Regions from separate parts of the uncultured Haliea sp. genome, predicted to be linked through region 2. Evidence: predicted binding sites of a transcription regulator. Region 2 holds the regulator's gene; each other region holds the start of a gene.
The links. Region 2 encodes sigma-54, which starts transcription at its own class of promoters, with help from an activator protein. Its sites were predicted from a motif close to TGGCACANNNNTTGCNNT; they were not measured.

Region 1 (6,334 bases), on a different contig from region 2:
GTGCTGCGGCCATCCTGAACAACGTCAAGGCTGACGTCGAGTCGGAACTGCTCGGCGCGCTCAAGGAGGCCGACGCGGAACTCGGTGAAAAAGTCGGTGAGCTGATGTTCGTGTTCGACAACCTGATGGAACTCGACGACCGCGGCATGCAGCGCCTGATTCGCGAAATCGCGGTCGACAGCCTGGTGATTGCGCTGAAAGGCGTGGACGACCGCCTGCAGGACAAGTTTTTCAACAACATGTCCTCCCGCGCCGCCGATATGCTGCGCGAAGACCTCGAGGCCAAGGGCCCGGTGAAGCTGTCCGAAGTGGAGGCGGCGCAGAAGGAAATTCTTGCGGTAGCGGCTCGCCTGTCGGACGAAGGCGAAATCACGCTGGGCAAAGGGGGCGATGATTTTGTCTGACCCCGGTCGTCCGCGCAGCTGGCAGCCACCGCCACTCCAGGATGCGGCCCCCGCGGCCGCGGTACCGGATACCGCGGCCATCGCCGAGCGCGCGCGTGCTGAAGGCTATGCTGCCGGGCACGCCGAGGGGCTTGCGGCAGGGCGCGCCAGGGCCGCGGCCACGGCAGCCGAACTGGCTGCCCTGCTGGGCAACATGGCCGCGCCGTTTCGCCAGCAGGAGGCCGATCTGCTGCGTGAGCTCTCCGAACTTGTCGTGCGCGTGGCAACCGCCGTGGTGCGACGTGAACTGGAGACCTCGCCGGGCGCCATTCAGGACGTGCTGGCGGAGGCACTGGAGATTCTGGAGGCGGTCGAGGGGCCGGTAGATGTGCACCTGCATCCGGCCGATGCCGCCCTGGTGCGGGAGTGGCTGGCGAACGAACTGCCGAAGCTGGCGGTCACCCTGCACACCGACGCCACGCTGCTGCGTGGAGGCTGTCGTGTGGCCACCGCCGAGAGCTATGTGGATGCTTCTACCGAGCGGCGGCTAGAGGAAGTGTTGCGGGCGCTGCGCGAGAGCCGCGGTGCCGTGGGTGGAGCAACAGAGACATGAGCGCAGTGGCGGATCTGGAGGCCGAGCGGGTGAGCCGCCTGCAGCGCCAGATCGCCGGCCTGGGCGCCCGCGTGAGTGCGGTAACGCCCATTCGCGAGGGTCGCCTGGTGCGTATGGTCGGCACGCGGCTGGAAGTGGCCGGGTGCACCGGTGCGGTGGGCAGCCGCTGCAGTATTCAGGCGGAAGAACAGCGCAGCGTGGAAGCCGAGGTGGTGGGCTTTTCCGAGGGTCGGCTGATTCTCATGCCGGAGGGCAGCCTGCACGGGGTGATGCTCGGTGCGCGCGTGCGCCCGCTGGGCTTCAGTCACCGGGTTGGCGTCGACGAGCACCTGTTGGGCCGTGTTATCAACGGCGCTGGCCATCTCCTGGACGGTGGCCCCACGGTGATGTTCCGCGACTACGCGCCCCTGCGCGGCGGTGCCATCAATCCGCTGGCACGCGGCTCCGTGCGCGAACCGCTGGATGTTGGCGTGCAGGCGATCAACGCGCTGGCGACCATTGGCCGCGGGCAACGCCTGGGCCTGTTTGCCGGCAGCGGGGTGGGCAAGAGCACGCTGCTGGGCATGATGACCCGGCACACGGCCGCGGATGTCATCGTGGTCGGGCTGGTGGGCGAGCGCGGGCGCGAGGTACGGGAATTCGTGGATGAAATCCTCGGGCCTGAGGGGCTGCGGCGTGCGGTGGTGGTGGCAACGCCGGCGGATGACCCGCCCCTGATGCGGGTGCACGGCGCCTGGCGCGCCACCGCCATCGCGGAGCACTTCCGCCGGCAGGGCAAGAATGTTCTGCTGTTGCTGGATTCGCTGACCCGCTTTGCCCAGGCACAGCGTGAAATCGGCCTGGCCGCCGGCGAGCCGCCGGTCGCCAAGGGCTATCCGCCCTCGGTGTTTTCGCTGCTGCCGGCGCTGGTGGAGCGCGCGGGCAATACCGAGGAGGGCTCCATCACTGCCATCTACACGGTATTGGTCGAGGGGGATGACCTGGCAGACCCGATCGCCGATTCGGCACGCGCCATTCTCGACGGCCACATTGTGCTGTCGCGGCAGCTGGCGGACTCCGGCATGTTCCCGGCCTTCGATATCGAAGCCTCCATCAGCCGCTCAATGGTCAATGTGGTGGACCCGGCACAGCTACAGTTGGCACGGCAGCTCAAGGAGTTGTATTCTGTGTGGCGGGAGAATCGAGACCTGATAACCATCGGTGCCTACGAACGCGGCACCGACCCGGCCATCGACCGGGCCCTGGGCGCGATAGGCCCGTTGCGTGCGCTGATCAGCCAACCCTGGAATGAGAAACGGGATATGCAGCACAGCCTTAACGCACTGCTCGACACCGCCCGGGCCGCAGGCCTCGGAGGCCAGTCATGACCGCTCCGGATAAACTCGACAAGGTCGTCACCGTGGCTCGCGCCGACCAGGCCGGCGCGGCGCGCAACCTGCAGGAACAGCAGGCGCACCACAGTCGCAACAACGACCAGCTCAATCAGCTGAGGCGCTTCGCCGACGAATACGAACAGCAGCTGCGCGAGATGTCGGCGTCGGGTATGGCCGCGGCGCAACTGCAGGATTATCGTCAGTTCCTGTCCAACTTAAACGACGCCATTCGCCTGCAGCTCAGCACCGTCGCGGAGAGCACCGAGAAGCTGCAGCAGCAGCGCCAGGACTGGATGCAGAAATCGCTGCAGACCTCCACCCTCGAGGACTTTGTCGCGCGCCGGCGCATTCTCGCCCAGGAACATGCTGAGCGCGTGGAACAGCGCGCCGTGGACGAGCGGTTCAACGCCGGGTTTGTGCCACCCGGTCAGGAGCCCCCCGGCTCTGGCACGTAATTTGCTGAATCTCCTGTAACACGGGAGACCCTACATGATCACGGTACTGCAAAGCCTGCCTGTTGCCAGCTCGGACGCCGCCGCTGCGCCCGGTAATACAGCTCAGGATGGCGCTGAAAACGGATTTTCGCAGATGTTCGCAGCCGCTCGCGCGGCCTCAGCGGACAAGCCTGCCGCCGACGCCAGGGGCGGCAATGCCGCGCCCTCCCGCGGCAGCACTTTGCCGCCTGACGCCGCAGAGGCAGCTCTTGCCCCCCCGCCGGTCGGCACCGCGGGCGCTGCGGCGGAGCCGCCCACCGCTGCCTGGCAGTCCTTTACGCTTTCCCTGCAGGCACTCGCGGAGCCCGGTCTGGAGGGCGCCGGCCAGGCATCGGCTGCCACGAGTGACCTGGTTGCGGCGGGCGCCGGTGACGCGGCACTGCCGGGAGACGCGACGCCATCACCGGCGAACCCGGCCCTTCCCCTGCCTGTCGCCACCGCTGAAGCGGCGCTGCGCGGCGATTTACCGGGAGCATTGGAGGGCAGCGTCCGCGCCAATGTCACCACCGGGGCAGCAACGCCTTTGGGCTCGTCAGTACCGGCGGCACCTGAGGCTGCCGCTGACCTGTTGCCGGGAGCGGGCACACGCGAGGCCAACAGCCGGGCGGAGAGGGTGGTTGCGCCCGCAGCAACCGCCACAGCGGCGGAGGAGTCCGGCATGCTGGCGGCGGCTGAGCGTGCACGCGGCGAGGAGGCGGCAGTGCTGCAGGGCCTGCGCCAGCGCGCCGTGGAAGGCGCTGTTGATGCCCCGCGTCTGGCCTCCGCGTCCGGCAATGTGGACGCTGCTGCGCTCAACACACCGGTAACGGCCGCGGCACAGGGTGCCGCTGCGCAGGCCGACGCCCAGGCCCCTGCCGCTCCGCGCACGCCCGCCCAGCTGGCAATGACACACACGCCCCAGGATCCGGAGTTCACCGGCGAACTGGCCAACCGCTTGCAGGTGTTCGCCCGCAATGGTGGCCACGAGGCGACGCTGCAGCTGCACCCCGCGGACCTGGGTCGCCTGCAGGTGTCTATCACCACTGAGGGCGACCAGGCGCGTGTGCTGTTCGTGGCGGATTCCGCCGCAGCCCGGGATGCCATTGAACAGTCCCTGCCGCGCTTGCGTGAAATGCTCGCCCAGAGCGGCCTGCAGCTGGCCCACAGTGACGTGTCCAGCCAGTCGCAGGGCAGTGGCGACAGCCAGCGTGACGCCGTCGGCGGGTCGCGCCAGGCAGCAGCTGACGACAGCGGCGACGGGTTTCTCTCCGGCGCCGCGGAATCCGCGTCCCAGCCCGCCGCTGCCGGCGCGCGCCTGGTCGACTACTACATTTAACTTCCCGCCTTTTTCAGTCTAGTATGCCCGCAGGCTGCCCCCGGGCAGCCACGCGGGCGCGGGGTGTCAAAATACTGGCACTCGCCGCACACTCTGCGCCTTAACTGTTTGTAATCATTAGAAATAATTTTTCTGGTATAGCTCTTGCTTCAGGGGATGTTGCTGACCTATGGCGGCATTCGGCAGGGCTGCCGGTCAGTTGCGAGGAGCAAGCATGGCTGCAAAAGAAGATCTCAATCTCGGCAAGGGTAATGGCGCGGGTGATGCCGACAAGGCGTCAGGCGGCGGCAAGGGTAAATTGATTGCCATCATTGCGGTGGTGGTCGTGCTGCTGGGTGGCGGGGGGGCTGCGGCCTTCCTGTTGCTGGGCAACAATGACGACGCGGCGACTGAGGTGGCGGGGGCAGAGCCCGCAGCGCCCAAGGTCGAGGAGCGTGAGGCGGCGTACATGCCGCTGGAGAAGTTCCTGGTCAATTTCGACCACAAGGGCGGTATGCGCTATATCCAGACCGATATCCAGTTGATGGCCTACGAGCCCGCAGCCCTGGAAAACGCCCAGCGCAACATGCCCGCGGTGCGCAACCGGCTGATCATGCTGCTCAGCGACCAGGATTTTGATGCGCTGCGCACGGTGGAGGGCAAGGAGACGCTGCGCCAGGATGTGCTGAAGGCCGTCAATGAGGTGCTCAAGCTGTCCGGGCAGGATGCCGTGCAGGACGTCTACTTCACATCCTTCGTGTTGCAATAGGTCCGGTATGGCTGGCAGCGATCTGCTCTCCGAAGGCGAACTCGATGCTCTGACCGGCGGCAATACCGCTGACAGTGGCGGCTATCGCGCCTTCGACTTCACCGCTCGCGAGCAATCGCTGCTCAACCAGCTGACGCTGTTGCCCCCCCTGCAGGAGAGGCAGGCTGAACAGCTTGCACAGGGCCTGGAGGATGTGTTCGGCAGTGAGTTCGAGGTGGCGGCCGCGGGCTTGCGGGTGCTCTCCTGCGAGGAGCTTCTGGCATCGCTGGCGGAAAGCGTGGCGGTGTCCACGCTGGAGCTGGCACCGCTGGCCGGCCACGGTCATGTGGTGTGTCCGGCACCGCTGCTGTCCCAACTGGTCAACGATTATTTCGGCGGGGTGCGCGGCGGCAGCGTCGCCAACCTGCCGCGCACAGCCCTGACGCCCAGCGAGCTGCGGCTGGCCGAGCGTGTCGCAGAACAGGTGACAGGGTCGCTGGTCGCCGCCTGGGCCGACAAACTGCCGCTGGAGCCGGGCGAAGCGCATACCGCGCCCCATGTGGATGCCATCGCCTCGCTGCCCTCCGGCGACAAGCTGGTGCAGATGGTGTTTGCCGTCACCCTCAACGCGTTGACGACAGACGTCGCCCTGCTCTTGCCCTTCGCGGCACTCGAGCCCTGGAAACAGCGCTTTAGCGCACCGCGCAAAGCCGCGGCGGAGGACGCCGGGCAGGGCTGGGGCCCGCACCTGCGTCGGGAACTGCCCGCGGTGAAGGTGGATGTTGCGGTGATGCTTGCCAGCCGCGAACTCACCCTGGGTGAAGTCCTCGGTTTGCGGGTCGGTTCGGTCATCGATATTGCAGTGCCCGACGAGGTGGATCTCTGCGTGGAAGGTGTGCGTCTGGCCAGCGGCCGCTACGGCGCCTACGAGGGGCACAAGGCGATCAAGATCACGGGATTTGCCGGCACCGATGCGCCGGCGGGTAAAAGCACAGGATGAGATCATGAGTGAACAGGACGAACAGGGCGCCGGCGAAGCCGCTGGCGAGACGCTGCAGCAGCTGTCGCCCGGCACTGCCGGCGGAGCCGGCGGCGGTGAGATCAATTTCGACCTGCTGCTGGACGTGCCGGTGACCCTGTCGGTGGAGATAGGGCGCACACGGATGTCCATCAAGGATCTGCTGGCGCTGAACCAGGGTGCCCTGGTGGAGCTGGACCGTGAGGTCAATGCGCCCCTCGACCTGATGGTCAACGGCACGCTGATTGCCCGCGGCGAAGTGGTGGAACTCGAGGGGCGTTTCGGTCTGCGCTTGATCGATGTGGTCAGCCCCTCTGAACGTCTGAAGAAAGTCCGGTGAACAGCCCGCAATTGTTCAGCGCCGGTTATCTGGTGCAGGTACTTGGCTCCCTGCTCCTGGTGTGCTGCTGC
Region 2 (6,334 bases):
GGAGATCCTCGTCTCGCTGACCGCCGCGGTGACGGGTGCGGGGGCACTTGCCATCGGCAACGCCCTGGGTTCCAACATCGCCAATACCGGCCTCGTGCTCGGTGTGACGCTGCTGATCGCGCCGCTGAAGGTGCACCCCGGCTGCATGCGGCGCGAACTGCCCACCTTGCTGCTGGTCACACTGGGGGCAGCGCTGTTGCTCCTGGACGGCGAGCTGTCCCCGCTCGACGGCATCGTCATGCTGGCAACGCTGGCGATCATCATGAGCGCAATGCTGCGCGGTGAAGCCACCGACCCCGAGCTACTGCAGGAGGCCTCTGAACTGACCCGCGAACCCACCCCCCTGGGGACTGCCTGGCTGAGGTTCGGCGGCGGCTTGCTGCTGCTGGTTGCCAGCTCACGACTCCTGGTGTGGGGCGCCACGGGTATCGCCGAACAGCTGGGGGTCTCGGAACTGGTCATCGGCCTGACCATCGTGGCCATCGGCACCAGCCTGCCGGAACTCGCGGCGACGGTGGCCAGCGCCCTGCGAGGCCACGCGGACATCGCCGTGGGCAACGTGATCGGCTCCAACCTGTTCAACCTGCTCGCGGTGATGGCCATTCCGGGCCTGATCGAAACGCAGATTCTCGATGCTCTGGTGCTGTACCGGGACTATCTCACCATGGCCGGCATGACCCTGCTCCTGGCGGCGGCAGTCTATCTGAGCCGCAGTCGGCATAAATCCGGTACGGAGGGCTATGCCTATATCGGACGCAGCCTCGGCCTACTGTTACTGGCGGTGTACGGGCTGTACTATTACTGGCTGTACCGGACCCGCTGAGCCTGCCGCCCACCATGCACGCACATGACCCCGCTGCCCACATCGCTTCCGCGCAACGCACGATCCGCATGGAGCGCGATGCCATCGCCGAACTCGAAGCGCGCATTGACGCCAGCTTCGCAGGCGCCTGCGCGCTGTTGCTCGGCGTCAAGGGGCGCGTGATCGTCACCGGCATGGGAAAGTCCGGGCACATTGCCAGCAAGATTGCGGCCACCCTGGCAAGCACGGGTACACCTGCCTTTTATGTGCATCCAGCGGAAGCGAGCCACGGGGATATCGGCATGATCACCGCGGACGATGCGGTGATTGCGCTCTCCAACAGCGGCCGCTCGCCGGAGGTCGTCACGCTGCTGCCGCTACTGAAGCGGCTCGGCATACCGCTGATCAGCATGACCGGCAATCCGGATTCTCCCCTCGCCGAAGCGTCTGACGCCCACCTGGATACGGGCGTAGAGACAGAGGCCTGCCCGCTCAACCTTGCACCGACCTCCAGCACAACCACCGCGCTGGTCATGGGGGACGCGTTGGCCATCGCGCTACTGGAGGCCCGCGGTTTCACCGCCGAGGATTTTGCCTTTTCGCACCCGGGCGGCACGCTGGGTAAAAAGCTGCTGCTGAAGGTTGAGGACATCATGCACACCGGTGCGGCGATCCCGCGGGTCACACCCGCCACGCCACTGTCTGCTGCGCTGCTGGAAATCAGTCGCAAGGGGCTGGGAATGACCACGGTCACCGGGCCGGAGGACGCACTGGTCGGGATCTTCACCGACGGCGACCTGAGGCGCGCGCTGGACGAGGACGTGGACGTGCGCAACACCCCGATCAGCGAGCTGATGACCCGGGGCGCCAAAACCATCGGGCCCAACATGCTGGCAGCAGAGGCGCTGCGCATCATGGAAGAAAACAAGATCACCTCCCTCGTTGTGCAACGCGGAGAGCGTATCGTGGGCGTGGTCCACTTGATGAACCTGCTACACGCGGGTATCGCCTGATATGGTCACCGAACCCCAGGCCGCGCTGGCCATCCGCCTGCTGGCGCTGGATGTCGACGGCGTCCTGAGTGACGGCCGGGTGACCTACGCCAGCGATGGCAGCGAGCTCAAGTCCTTCAATATCAAGGACGGACTGGGTATCAAGCTGCTGCAGCGTTGTGGCATCCGGGTGGCGATCATTACCGGTCGCCGTTCAGATATGGTCGCCAGGCGGGCCACAGAGTTGGGCATCGCCGACCTGTACGAGGGCCGTGAAGACAAGCTCAGTGCACTGCAGGAACTCGGGGAACACCTGGGCCTGACGCTCAGCGAATGTGCCTACATGGGCGACGACCTCCCGGACCTCGGTGCGATTTGCGCGGCAGGAATCGGGATGACCGTGTCCGATGCCGTGCCGGAGGTGCGCGCCGCCGCAGACTGGTGCAGCCGCGCCCCGGGTGGTGCGGGGGCCGTGCGGGAAGCCGCCGAGTGGCTGTTGCAGGCACGCGGGCAGTGGGACGACCTGCTCACAGAGTTCCGCTGATGGAGCGACGCAGGCGTCCATGGCTTCTCGCGGCGGTGCTGGTCGGCGTAGTGGCGTGCTACCTGGGCATCACGGGCGGTGGTCCGCTGGAGCGCAGACCCGTGGCGCAACAGGCAGATATTGTACAGACCTATCTGCTAGACTCGCGCAGCCTGACCTATGCGGAAGACGGTAACCTCGCCCATGTCATGGAGGCCGTGCGTGTGGAACATCGGGGTGACGATGAGGTCTCAGATCTGGAGCAGCCAAGGTTCTACTCGCATGACGGCAACAACCAGACCTGGTCGGCCAGTGCCACGCGCGGCCGGCTCAAGCACCGGACTGGCATACTGATATTGCGCAAAGACGTGGTGCTGACTGATGACAAGGCCGGGGGTGTTCTGGAAACCAGCGCCATGACCCTCAACCTGAAACAGCGCACCGCAAGGTCCAAGGTCCCGGTCAGGGTGACCCAGGGCAACAATGTACTTACCGCCGACGGGATGTTCGCAGACCTGAAGCGCCAAACCATACGCCTGATGCCCGGCGTGGAGGGGATCTATGTTCCGGAAGGCTCCTGAGGGGAGTCGCATTGGCCCACGTGCACTCAGCATCGGGCTTGCGGTGATCAGCCTGCTGCTGGCCAGCGCCACACAGGCGCTGCCCAGCGACCGCGAGCAGCCAATTCGAATCAGTGCTGATCAGGCCTTGCGCGATGAGCGCGAGGGCTTTACCGAATACACGGGAAACGTGCGTCTGCAACAGGGCAGCCTGCAGATCCAGGCCAACAAGCTCACCATCTTCCATGGCCGAGAGGCCGCTGACCGCATCGTGGCGGAAGGCAGCCCGGCGCGTATGCAGCAGCAGCCGGCGGCCGACAAGGCGGTTATTCACGCAGCAGCGCTCAGCATCGAGTATTTCAAATCCCAGGAGCGGGTGAAACTCAGCCGCGAAGCGCGGATTGAGCAGGACGGCTCGATTGTTACCGGCAATACCATCGATTATTTCATGGCGGAGCAGCGGGTCAGGGCCGACGCCGGTCGGCGCGAGGACGGCGGCCGGGTCGAGGTCGTCATCCCCGCCGAGGTGCTGGAAGGCGACGAACAAGAGGCGCAGCGTGGCGCAACTCAGGGCGAGTAACCTGGCCAAGGCCTACCGGGGTCGCAAGGTGGTCATCGACGTCTCGCTGGAGATTTCCAGTGGGCAGGTGGTCGGTCTGCTGGGCCCCAACGGGGCAGGTAAAACCACCTGCTTCTACATGGTGGTTGGCATTATCACGGCAGACGCCGGGCGCATCGAACTGAATGGCGAAGATATCACGTCACTGGCGATGCACGACCGGGCGCGCCGCGGGCTTGGCTACCTGCCCCAGGAGGCCTCCATTTTCCGCAAGCTGAGCGTGCAGGACAACCTGCTCGCGATTCTCGAAACGCGGCCCGACCTGGGCAAGGCCGAGCGACTGGCACACTGCGACCGGCTGCTGGAGGAGTTCCACCTGACTCACCTGCGCACCAGCCTCGGCCAGGCACTGTCCGGAGGCGAGCGGCGCCGCGTGGAAATCGCCCGCGCACTGGCGACCGAGCCCGACTTCATCCTGCTTGACGAACCCTTCGCCGGCGTGGACCCGATCTCGGTTTCCGATATCAAGGACATCATCATTCATCTGCGCAAGCGCGGCATAGGCGTGTTGATCACAGACCACAACGTCCGCGAAACCCTCGACATCTGCGAGCGTGCCTACATCGTCGGCGAGGGGCATATCATCGCCGAGGGAAATGCCCAGGAAGTGCTGGAAAACCCCCGCGTGCGCAAGGTCTATCTGGGCGAGCACTTCAGGCTTTGACGCAGGGCCTCACCCCTGCCCCGCGCCTCCACAATCCCGCAAGCAAATTTCGCGCCATTCTGTTGCGCGGCTACCTGCGCCAGCGCTACACTGGCATCACAGCCAACCCGCGGCGGTACCCGGGATGAATCCAGTACGTTGATGAAACAGTCGCTTCAACTCAAGCTTGGCCAACAGCTGACAATGACGCCGCAGCTGCAACAGGCCATCAAGCTGCTGCAGCTGAGCACCCTGGATTTGCAGCAGGAGATCCAGCAGGCGCTGGACAGTAACCCACTGCTGGAACTTGCCGAGGACGACTACGACGCCGAGGCTGAAGCCCGCGCGCTGGCGACCGAGAACAGCCAGTCCACCGGAGAAGCCACTCCGGAACAGGCAGAGCGCGACGTCGCCGCTAGCGCTGACGAATGGCAAACCGACACCCTCCCCGATGAACTCCCTGTCGACACCCAGTGGGATGACCTGCTGCCCTCCTCCTCGGCCCCCGCGAGCCAGGGAGAGGATGGGTTTGACGGCGATTTTGACGCGCGCAACAACGCCCGCGACAGTCTGCAGGACCAGCTGCTCTGGCAACTGAACCTCACTCGCCTGTCGGACACTGATCGCATCATCGCCATGGCCATTATCGATGCGACCGACGCCAACGGACGCCTGCAGAGCAGTATCGAGGATATCCATGAGTCGCTGACGCCGGATCTGGACATCGACCTCGACGAGGTCGTGGCGGTGCTGCACTGCCTGCAGCAGTTTGAGCCGGCCGGTGTCTGTACACGCGACCTGCAGGAATGCCTGCTTGTGCAGCTGCAACAGCTTCCCCCGGGTACGCCCTGCGTGGAACAGGCTCGGCTGATGATCAGCCGGCACATGGCACAACTGGGCAGCGGCGACTACAAGCAGATCATGCGTCGCATGCGCCTCAGCGAAGCCCAGCTGAAAGAGGTGCTGGACCTGATCCGCACCCTGGATCCAAACCCGGGGCAGAGCGTTGGCGAAGACACCACGGAGTATGTGGTGCCTGATGTTTTCGTGAGCAAGCGCAACGGCCGCTGGGTGGTCGAGCTCAACCCTGACATTGCGCCCAAGCTGCGCATCAATGACAGCTATGCCAGCCTGATACGTCGCGCCGACAGCAGTGCCGACAACACCTTCCTGAAGGACAACCTGCAGGAAGCCCGCTGGTTCCTGAAAAGCCTGCACAGCCGCAACGAAACACTGATGAAAGTGGCGAGCAAGATCGTGGAACACCAGCGCAATTTCCTTGAGTATGGCGAAGAGGCCATGAAGCCGTTGGTGCTGCATGACATTGCGGACGCCATCGAGATGCACGAATCGACCATATCCCGCGCCACAACACGCAAGTACATGCACACGCCGAGGGGTATTTTCGAACTGAAATATTTCTTCTCCAGCCACGTGGGCACCACTGAAGGTGGCGAGGCCTCTTCCACCGCGATCAAGGCGCTGATTCGCAAGCTGGTGGCGGCGGAAAACCCGCGCAAACCGCTCAGCGACAGCAAGATTGCCGCCGTGCTGGAGGAGCAGGGTCTGCAGGTGGCGCGCCGCACGGTGGCGAAATATCGCGAGATGTTGATGATCCCGCCCTCCAATGAGCGCAAGAGATTGGTCTAGACTATCAGTGTACTGCCCGGCAGTACGTGGTCAGGTTGCCGCCGGCAGAGCGCGGCACACCGGTTCCGGGCGACAAGCCCGGCTTTCATGAGAAGAAGGAGTCAGGTATGCAATTGAACGTCAGCGGACACCACGTAGAGGTTACCCATGCGCTGCGTGAATATGTGGAGAGTAAGTTCGAGCGCCTGCAGCGACATTTCGACCAGATAACCAATACCGAAGTCACCCTGATTGTGGAAAAAATGGTGCAGAAGGCCGAGGCCAACGTGCACATTTCAGGCGCGGACATCTTTGCCGCAGCGGAGTCAGAGGACATGTATGCAGCGATTGACGCACTGGCCGACAAGCTCGACCGCCAGCTCATCAAACACAAGGAAAAGGCGCGAGCCCGTTAGGAACTTTCATGCACGTTCTTTCTGAACTGCTGACGCCGGGGCGCACGGTCTGCCGTGCCCCCGGCAGCAGTAAAAAAAGGCTCTTTGAAACGCTGGCCAGTGTGGTCAGCGACACCAGTCCGGAGCTTGCCGAGGCGGATATCTTCGCCC
Region 3 (6,334 bases), on a different contig from region 2:
CGCGCCCAGACATCCAGCCAGAAGGTGCTGGGGATGGAAATCATTTCCTCCATGTAGGCCTCTGCCTGTTTCAGCAGGGCCTCGCGGGTCGTACCCTGTTCCTGCGCCAGCTTTTCCAGGGCTTCGTTGTAGCTGCGGTTGGCGCGCAGGCTTTCCGCTACATAGCGCGGTACCTTGTAGCGGCCGCCCTGCAGGCGGCGCTCGGCGATATCCAGAACCACCGCGGCCTGCCGTGCGACAAAGGTGCCGAACGCCGCACTGTCGGCTGCGCTTTCCTGGGCATACTTGGTGTTGTAGCGCTGTCGCAGGTTGCCCAGCGAATCGGGCTCGCCGCACACCAGGTGCATGCGCTCCGGCTCCTTTTCCGCGATGCGTCGGGCGCGCCGGGGGCTTGGGCGTCGCGGATCGCCCAGAATCAGGTCCCGTAGCTGGGGGCCCGAATTGATCGCGGCAAGCGGTGGCGTCCAGGCCACCCGCAGGGGCGCAATGATGACCTCGTCCGGCAGCGACAGGCGTTCGCGCAGCTCGCGCGTATCGATGCCCCGACGGTCGTCCCCCAGGTCGATAGTGAGTGCCTCGCAGTCGCGGCCAGCGCCCGTCTCGGTATGCTGGTCAAGCCAGCGCTGCAGCAACGCTTCTTCAAAGCGGTTGCTGGTGTCCAACAGGAAGAGTACCGGTCCGCTGCCCGGAGGCCATGGGCACTGGTCGAACTTGCCCTCCAGGGTCACAGATCGCGCACCGTATCGGCCCGGCTCTTGGGCCTTGCCTTGGGCCTCGGTTCAGGCGGGCGCTTGCGTACAGCTGCCGCCTTTGGCGTCGCTTTGGCGGCCACCTTCGTCCCTGTGGACGCCGTCTTTTTCCGCGCTGCGGTTTTCTTTGCTGTGGCGACTTTCTTCTTTGTGGGGGTCTTTGTGCCGGCTTTGGCCTTGGCTTTGGATTTGGTTTTGGCTTTGGTTTTTGCGGGGTTTGGACGCTTTGCAGTGACGCTGGCGGCTTTTTCGGCAGGCTCCAGTGGCTGTCCCAGGACGGCCAGCATACGGTTGCGCACCTCGCGGATGTGCTCGTTGAGATCACTCACCTGCCAATTGGACGTATCGATGGGCTCCAGCACTTCAACGTCCACCGTGGCGGGTCGGAACACGAACTCGCCTTTCGGGGCGACATCTCCGGCATTGCGTATGACGATGGGGATGATGGGGACTCCGGCCTGCATGGCGAGGTGGAAAGCACCTTTTTTGAAAGGGCCGAGACGCGGTGACACGCTGCGCGTGCCCTCCGGTGCCAGCACCACCGATTTACCTTCGTCCCGCATCGCCTCAACCAGCGGTGTCATCGCTTCGATGGCGCTCGCCGAGTTGGCGCGATCAATCATCACCACACCGGCGGTTTCCAGTACCCGGCCGATCACCGGCATATCGCGAATTTCCTTTTTACCCACCCCCGCCATGTCGGCCCGCAGCAGGCTGGCGATCACCACCACATCCGCCTTGCTCTGGTGGTTGAAGATGAACACCGCCGGTCGGTGCGACCACAGGTGCTGCTTGCCTTTGACGTTGAGGTCCAATCCAATCAGTGCGCTCGCGGTGTCCGCGAACAGTGACAGGGAGAAATTCAGCGACTGGCGTTTCGATCGGGTCAGTGCATAGACCGGCAGGCCGGCGAGAAAGGTCGGCACCAGGCTCACGGTTGCCGCCGCTGAACGCAGGTAGAGCGACAGCGAGGGGCGGCCGCGGCTGGAGAAGCGCGCGACGGGCCAGTGCCGGTCCCGGGCGATGCCCAGCAGACGCGTGTTCGGGTTCAGGACCCTCGGCAGGCCCACACGTTCCAGCAGCAGGAGGTCGTCGTGGCTGTCACTGTAAAAGAAACTCTGGTCGAGGTCGGCGCCCTGCTCGCCTGCGAGGCGTTCTGCCGCATCTACCTTGCCCTGGCCGAAGCAGGTGGGCCGGATTACCTGCCCGGTGAACAGCCCGTCCTCGACTTCCAGTTCGGTGCACATGACGTGCTCAATGCCCAGGTCGCGCGCGGCCGGCACAACCTGGTATGGCGTGGCCGAGGAAATCACGGCGACGGTGTGCCCCTTGGCCAGGTGGGCATTGATCAGGGCGCGCGATTCCGGGTAGATGCGACGCGCGAGCTGGTCGTTGTACAGCGTTTCCCCGAGATCTTCGTAGCTGGCTTCGGTGATGCCGCGCAGGAACTGGGTTGTCACGGTCATCATGGCGGAAAAGCCGAGGTTGCCCAGCCCGAAGCTGGTCATGGCCTGGGCCAGTTCCAGCAGCTCCCGGGTTTGCAGGTCGCCGCGCCGCAACTGTTCGCGGATGAACGAGGTTGCGGAGTAGCCGGAGATAATCGTGCCGTCGAAATCGAATATGGCGGCAATGGCTGGACCATCCGGCGCGGCCGCTATATCCCTGAGAAGTTGTTGAACACTTGCCATGCCGATCCCCGCCGCGCCAGTGTGTAGTCGCCTGTTATGCCTTCAAGCATATCATCCCGCTTGTGAGAGGGAAGCGTTCAGGCAAGCGGGGTCAACGTGCCATCCGCAGCGACCTGCATCAGGGCATTGCGCGGGTCATCGGTCTCCCAGTAACCACGCAGCGACAGCAGCTTGCCGGCGTCATCGACGTGATAGGTGAACACACCGTGCACCTTCTGCTGCAAGGTTTTGCCTTCGCCGCCGTCGATAGTGATGGTCAGCGTGACCAGGTTGGCAACCTCGTTGCCCGCGGCAAAGGATTCAAGAATCTCGATGCGGATGTCCACCGGCGCTATGAAGTTGTCCCAGAAGGCTTCTCGTGCCGCGGGCCCACGGTGCCCCTTGCCGGCCGGGTCAATGTGCGAGACCCCAATAGGGTCCTCGATGATCGCGTCCTCAGCGTAGAGGCCCAGCCATCCGGCCTTGTTCTTGCTGTGAACGTACTCGCGCGAGAGCAGGGCTGCTCGCCGCGCCGGGTGCTCGTTATCAAACATACCAATGTCCTGTTATTCGAATGACTGGACAGTGGAGTGTATACGCATTCGGTTTTGCGGCGCCACAGTCGCGTTTCCCGGTTCACCCTTGGCGGAGTGAAAGCCCCGGTCGCGGCAAAAACCTTGCCCGCGAAACTGGTTGAGGAATCCTCGCGGCAGCTTTATAATCGCGGCCCTCACGACAGGACCATAGCTCAGTTGGTTAGAGCGCTACCTTGACATGGTAGAGGTCGGCGGTTCGAATCCGCCTGGTCCTACCACCCTTACTTCCCCCTAAAACTGTCCACGATCTCCTGCAAGCGCGATTCGCTGGCAGATTTCGCATCGGCGAGTTTCTGTCCCGCGTCATCGATCTGCTCCTGCAGCTTTCGGGTGCGCTCCTTGAGCTCGGTTTGCATGTCCGCCCGCGCTTTTTCGCTTTCGGCTTCGGCCATTTTACGTTCCGCCTCGGCCTGCTCTGCTTCGATCTTGTGATTCAGTTGCTCCATTCGTTTCTCAATCATTTCGGTAGCTGAGTCGAGTAGTGACATGGTGGAACCTCCAATGTGGGTCGTGGGTTTTCTCGGCGTTCGATGAAAAGTCGGGGCCTTGCGACCCCGATTGGCAGCTGTTATGGCGCCGGCGGCTTGCGACCAGTCACCAGGTGGATGACCAGCAGCACGATACCGATGACGAACAGTATCCATGCAATCTGGCTCGCGATGGCGGCAATGCCAGAGGCGCCAAGCAAGCCAGCGACGAGACCAACCACAAGAAAGATAAGTGCCCAGTACAGCATGATAATTCTCCTCGTTGCGCCTTCAGGTGCCCAGTTGTGCAGACACGCTGAGCGGCTGTAAGAGGGTTGTTGCGAGAACCGTGCCAAAGCCGCTCAGATCGCTTGAAAGCCCTGTATACCTTGGGTCTGGCGAGGAGTGAGTTGATGCGCTGCGTCTCAGGTGACGCCCTGTACTTGCAAAAATGACCGGGGGTCCTGCACCTTTTTACAAAAACAGTGGTGCAGCTGAGGCGGGCGATGCTCCCTGCGGTGGTGATGACGCGGATTTGCGCGCGGAATCCATATTGGTGTGGATTATGCATCCCCCAACGGATGACGTAGCAAGAGGGTGAAAGCATGGACCAGGCGACGCCAACCGCAAACCTGCTGGGCGCTGGAGTGTATGATGCCCGTGGCTCTGAAGTCGGGGTGATCTCGGAGCTGCAGATCGACCCCGCCGCGGGCATTGTGCGCTTCGCGCGAATCACGCTGCCGCAACGGGGCACGGTACTCATGCCCTGGGCAGCCATGTTCCGGGTGAAGCACAGGCAGGGCTTCGTGTTGACGGCTCGGGGAGAGCAACTGTTGCGCGAGAACCGGGAGTGACGGGCCCGGGCCGGCCCGCGTGTCCTAATCCTTCTCGTATTCCTTGAGTTTGTTGTACAGCGTCTTCAAGGCGATGCCGAGCGTTTCAGCAGCCGCCTTCTTGTTGCCTTTGCAGGCCTCGATGGTCGCGAGGATCTGCTGCTTCTCGGTCTGCTGCAGTGATTCTCCCACGGATATGCGCAGGAATTCACCGGCCTGCTCAATCTGGCCCTCGGGCAGGTGCTGCGGCTCGAGCGTGTCTTCGGCGAGGATAAAAGCCCGCTCTACGGCGCTTTTCAGCTCGCGCACGTTACCCGGCCAGGCGTAGTCTTCAATGGTGGCGATGGCATCCGGTGAGAAACGCTTCGCTGTGCCGTGTTCCGTGTTGAGTTCGTTCAGGAACGCGTGCGCCAGACCTGCGATATCCCGGTCACGTTCGCGCAGCGGCGGCATGCGCAGGCAGAACTGCGCAATACGGAAATAGAGGTCTTCACGCAGCAAGCCCTCTTGAATCGCCGCCTCCGGATCCCGGTTGGTTGCTGCAACAAAGCGCACGTTCATCGACAGGTCCTCGGTGCCGCCGACGCGACGAAACTTGCCCGTTTCCAGTACGCGAAGCAGCTTGACCTGCAGGTCCAGCGGCATCTCCCCCACCTCGTCGAGTAGCAGCGTGCCGCCCTCTGCCCTTTCAAAGTAGCCGGCATGGCGCCGCTCCGCACCACTGAAGCTGCCTTTCTCGTGGCCGAAGAGCTCGCTTTCCGCCAGTTCGCTGGCGATAGCCCCACAGTTCATGGCGACGAAGGGACCCTCCGAACCGGACATCTGGTGCAGGGTCTGGGCAGCGAGTTCCTTGCCGGTGCCGCTTTCACCCACCACGAGTACCGTTGCACTGGAAGGTGCCACCTTCCTCACTACGCGGTACAGTTTGCGCATCGCCGGTGAGTTGCCGCGCATCATGCCGAACTGGTCGATGGCCACGCTGTCATCAACGGCGTCCCCGCTCGCCTCCTGCGCGCATTCCCGGCCGATATCCTCAAGCACTTCGCCGATGAATACGGCGTCCAGTGGCTTGCGAAAGAAGTAGCTCGCCTGCTCCCGGATACCGCGCTGCGTGCGTGCGGGATCATCGTCATGATGTATCAGGGCGACATCGGTGTGGTCCCGAAGCAGGCTGTTCTTGCCCAGCAATTCGAGGCCTTCTCCGTCAGGCAGGTCCAGGGCGATGAAGGCCACCGCTAGAGCGTCAGCATGTGCCTCGAGGGTCTCGCTGGCCTCGACAAGAGTGCCGCAGTGCAGGGTGCTAAACCCCTTTGCGGTAAGCAGCTCGGAGAGTGCATCAACGGTCTCCTGATCGGCGTCAACGATCAGGCCCAGGGGCGCAGCAGTGCCCTGCGTTACCACCAGGGGTAGAAGGCGGGCATGGCGGACGCTTTGCCGCTGAAGTTGGGGTCGCGTTTCTCCCGGAAACTGGCGACCCCCTCCTTGCCGTCCTCCAGGCTGGTATAGAACATGGCGATGGAATCTACTTCGTGCGCCACACGCGGGTGTTCCGCTGCCGCATTCCGGTACAGCATTTGCCTGGCCAGTGCGATGGCCACCGGCGAGCGGTTGGTGATGATGCGCTGCGCCAGGGCGCGCGCCGCCGGCAGCAACTCATCGGGCGTATAGACCGCCTTCACCAGGCGGCCGCTCATGGCTTCCTGCGCATCGAAGATGTCTGCGGTGTAGACCCATTCCAGCGCTTGCTGAATACCGACGATACGCGGCAGGAACCAGCTTGAGCAGGCTTCTGGCACAATGCCGAGCTTGCCGAAGACAAAGCCGATGCGCGCACGGTCGGAGGCCAGGCGGATATCCATCGCCAGGGTCATGGTGGCGCCAATGCCTACCGCAGCGCCGTTGATGGCGCCGATCACCGGCTTCTTGCAGTCGAAAATCGCCAGTGTGACCCGGCCGCCGGTGTCGCGCACACCGTCGACGATCTCTGGATCGTCAGGGCGCTCGCGCAGGTCTGCCAGTGTG

Region 1: the regulator sigma-54 is predicted to act here: its motif matches at 4,312-4,329, upstream of AACZ17_RS08030 (flagellar basal body-associated FliL family protein).
Region 3: the regulator sigma-54 is predicted to act here: its motif matches at 3,817-3,834, upstream of AACZ17_RS15340 (DUF1328 domain-containing protein).

What each region holds. Positions count from the first base shown of each region.
Region 1 covers NZ_CAXBAE010000005.1:94,237-100,570, reverse strand. The annotation lists gene fliG (flagellar motor switch protein FliG) at 1-404, shown strand, start outside; gene AACZ17_RS08050 (FliH/SctL family protein) at 397-996, shown strand; gene AACZ17_RS08045 (FliI/YscN family ATPase) at 993-2,363, shown strand; gene fliJ (flagellar export protein FliJ) at 2,360-2,824, shown strand; gene AACZ17_RS08035 (flagellar hook-length control protein FliK) at 2,859-4,178, shown strand; gene AACZ17_RS08030 (flagellar basal body-associated FliL family protein) at 4,393-4,926, shown strand; gene AACZ17_RS08025 (FliM/FliN family flagellar motor switch protein) at 4,934-5,905, shown strand; gene fliN (flagellar motor switch protein FliN) at 5,910-6,263, shown strand; gene fliO (flagellar biosynthetic protein FliO) at 6,260-6,334, shown strand, end outside.
Region 2 covers NZ_CAXBAE010000001.1:478,543-484,876, forward strand. The annotation lists gene AACZ17_RS02220 (calcium/sodium antiporter) at 1-823, shown strand, start outside; gene AACZ17_RS02225 (KpsF/GutQ family sugar-phosphate isomerase) at 838-1,815, shown strand; gene AACZ17_RS02230 (HAD hydrolase family protein) at 1,817-2,338, shown strand; gene lptC (LPS export ABC transporter periplasmic protein LptC) at 2,338-2,898, shown strand; gene lptA (lipopolysaccharide transport periplasmic protein LptA) at 2,879-3,457, shown strand; gene lptB (LPS export ABC transporter ATP-binding protein) at 3,435-4,160, shown strand; gene AACZ17_RS02250 (RNA polymerase factor sigma-54) at 4,302-5,789, shown strand; gene raiA (ribosome-associated translation inhibitor RaiA) at 5,897-6,184, shown strand; gene ptsN (PTS IIA-like nitrogen regulatory protein PtsN) at 6,193-6,334, shown strand, end outside.
Region 3 covers NZ_CAXBAE010000015.1:42,155-48,488, forward strand. The annotation lists gene AACZ17_RS15315 (glycerol-3-phosphate 1-O-acyltransferase) at 1-728, opposite strand, end outside; gene AACZ17_RS15320 (HAD-IB family hydrolase) at 725-2,437, opposite strand; gene AACZ17_RS15325 (nuclear transport factor 2 family protein) at 2,515-2,970, opposite strand; tRNA gene AACZ17_RS15330 (tRNA-Val) at 3,154-3,230, shown strand; gene AACZ17_RS15335 (hypothetical protein) at 3,234-3,500, opposite strand; gene AACZ17_RS15340 (DUF1328 domain-containing protein) at 3,581-3,748, opposite strand; gene AACZ17_RS15345 (PRC-barrel domain-containing protein) at 4,085-4,333, shown strand; gene AACZ17_RS15350 (sigma-54 dependent transcriptional regulator) at 4,358-5,713, opposite strand; gene AACZ17_RS15355 (crotonase/enoyl-CoA hydratase family protein) at 5,707-6,334, opposite strand, start outside.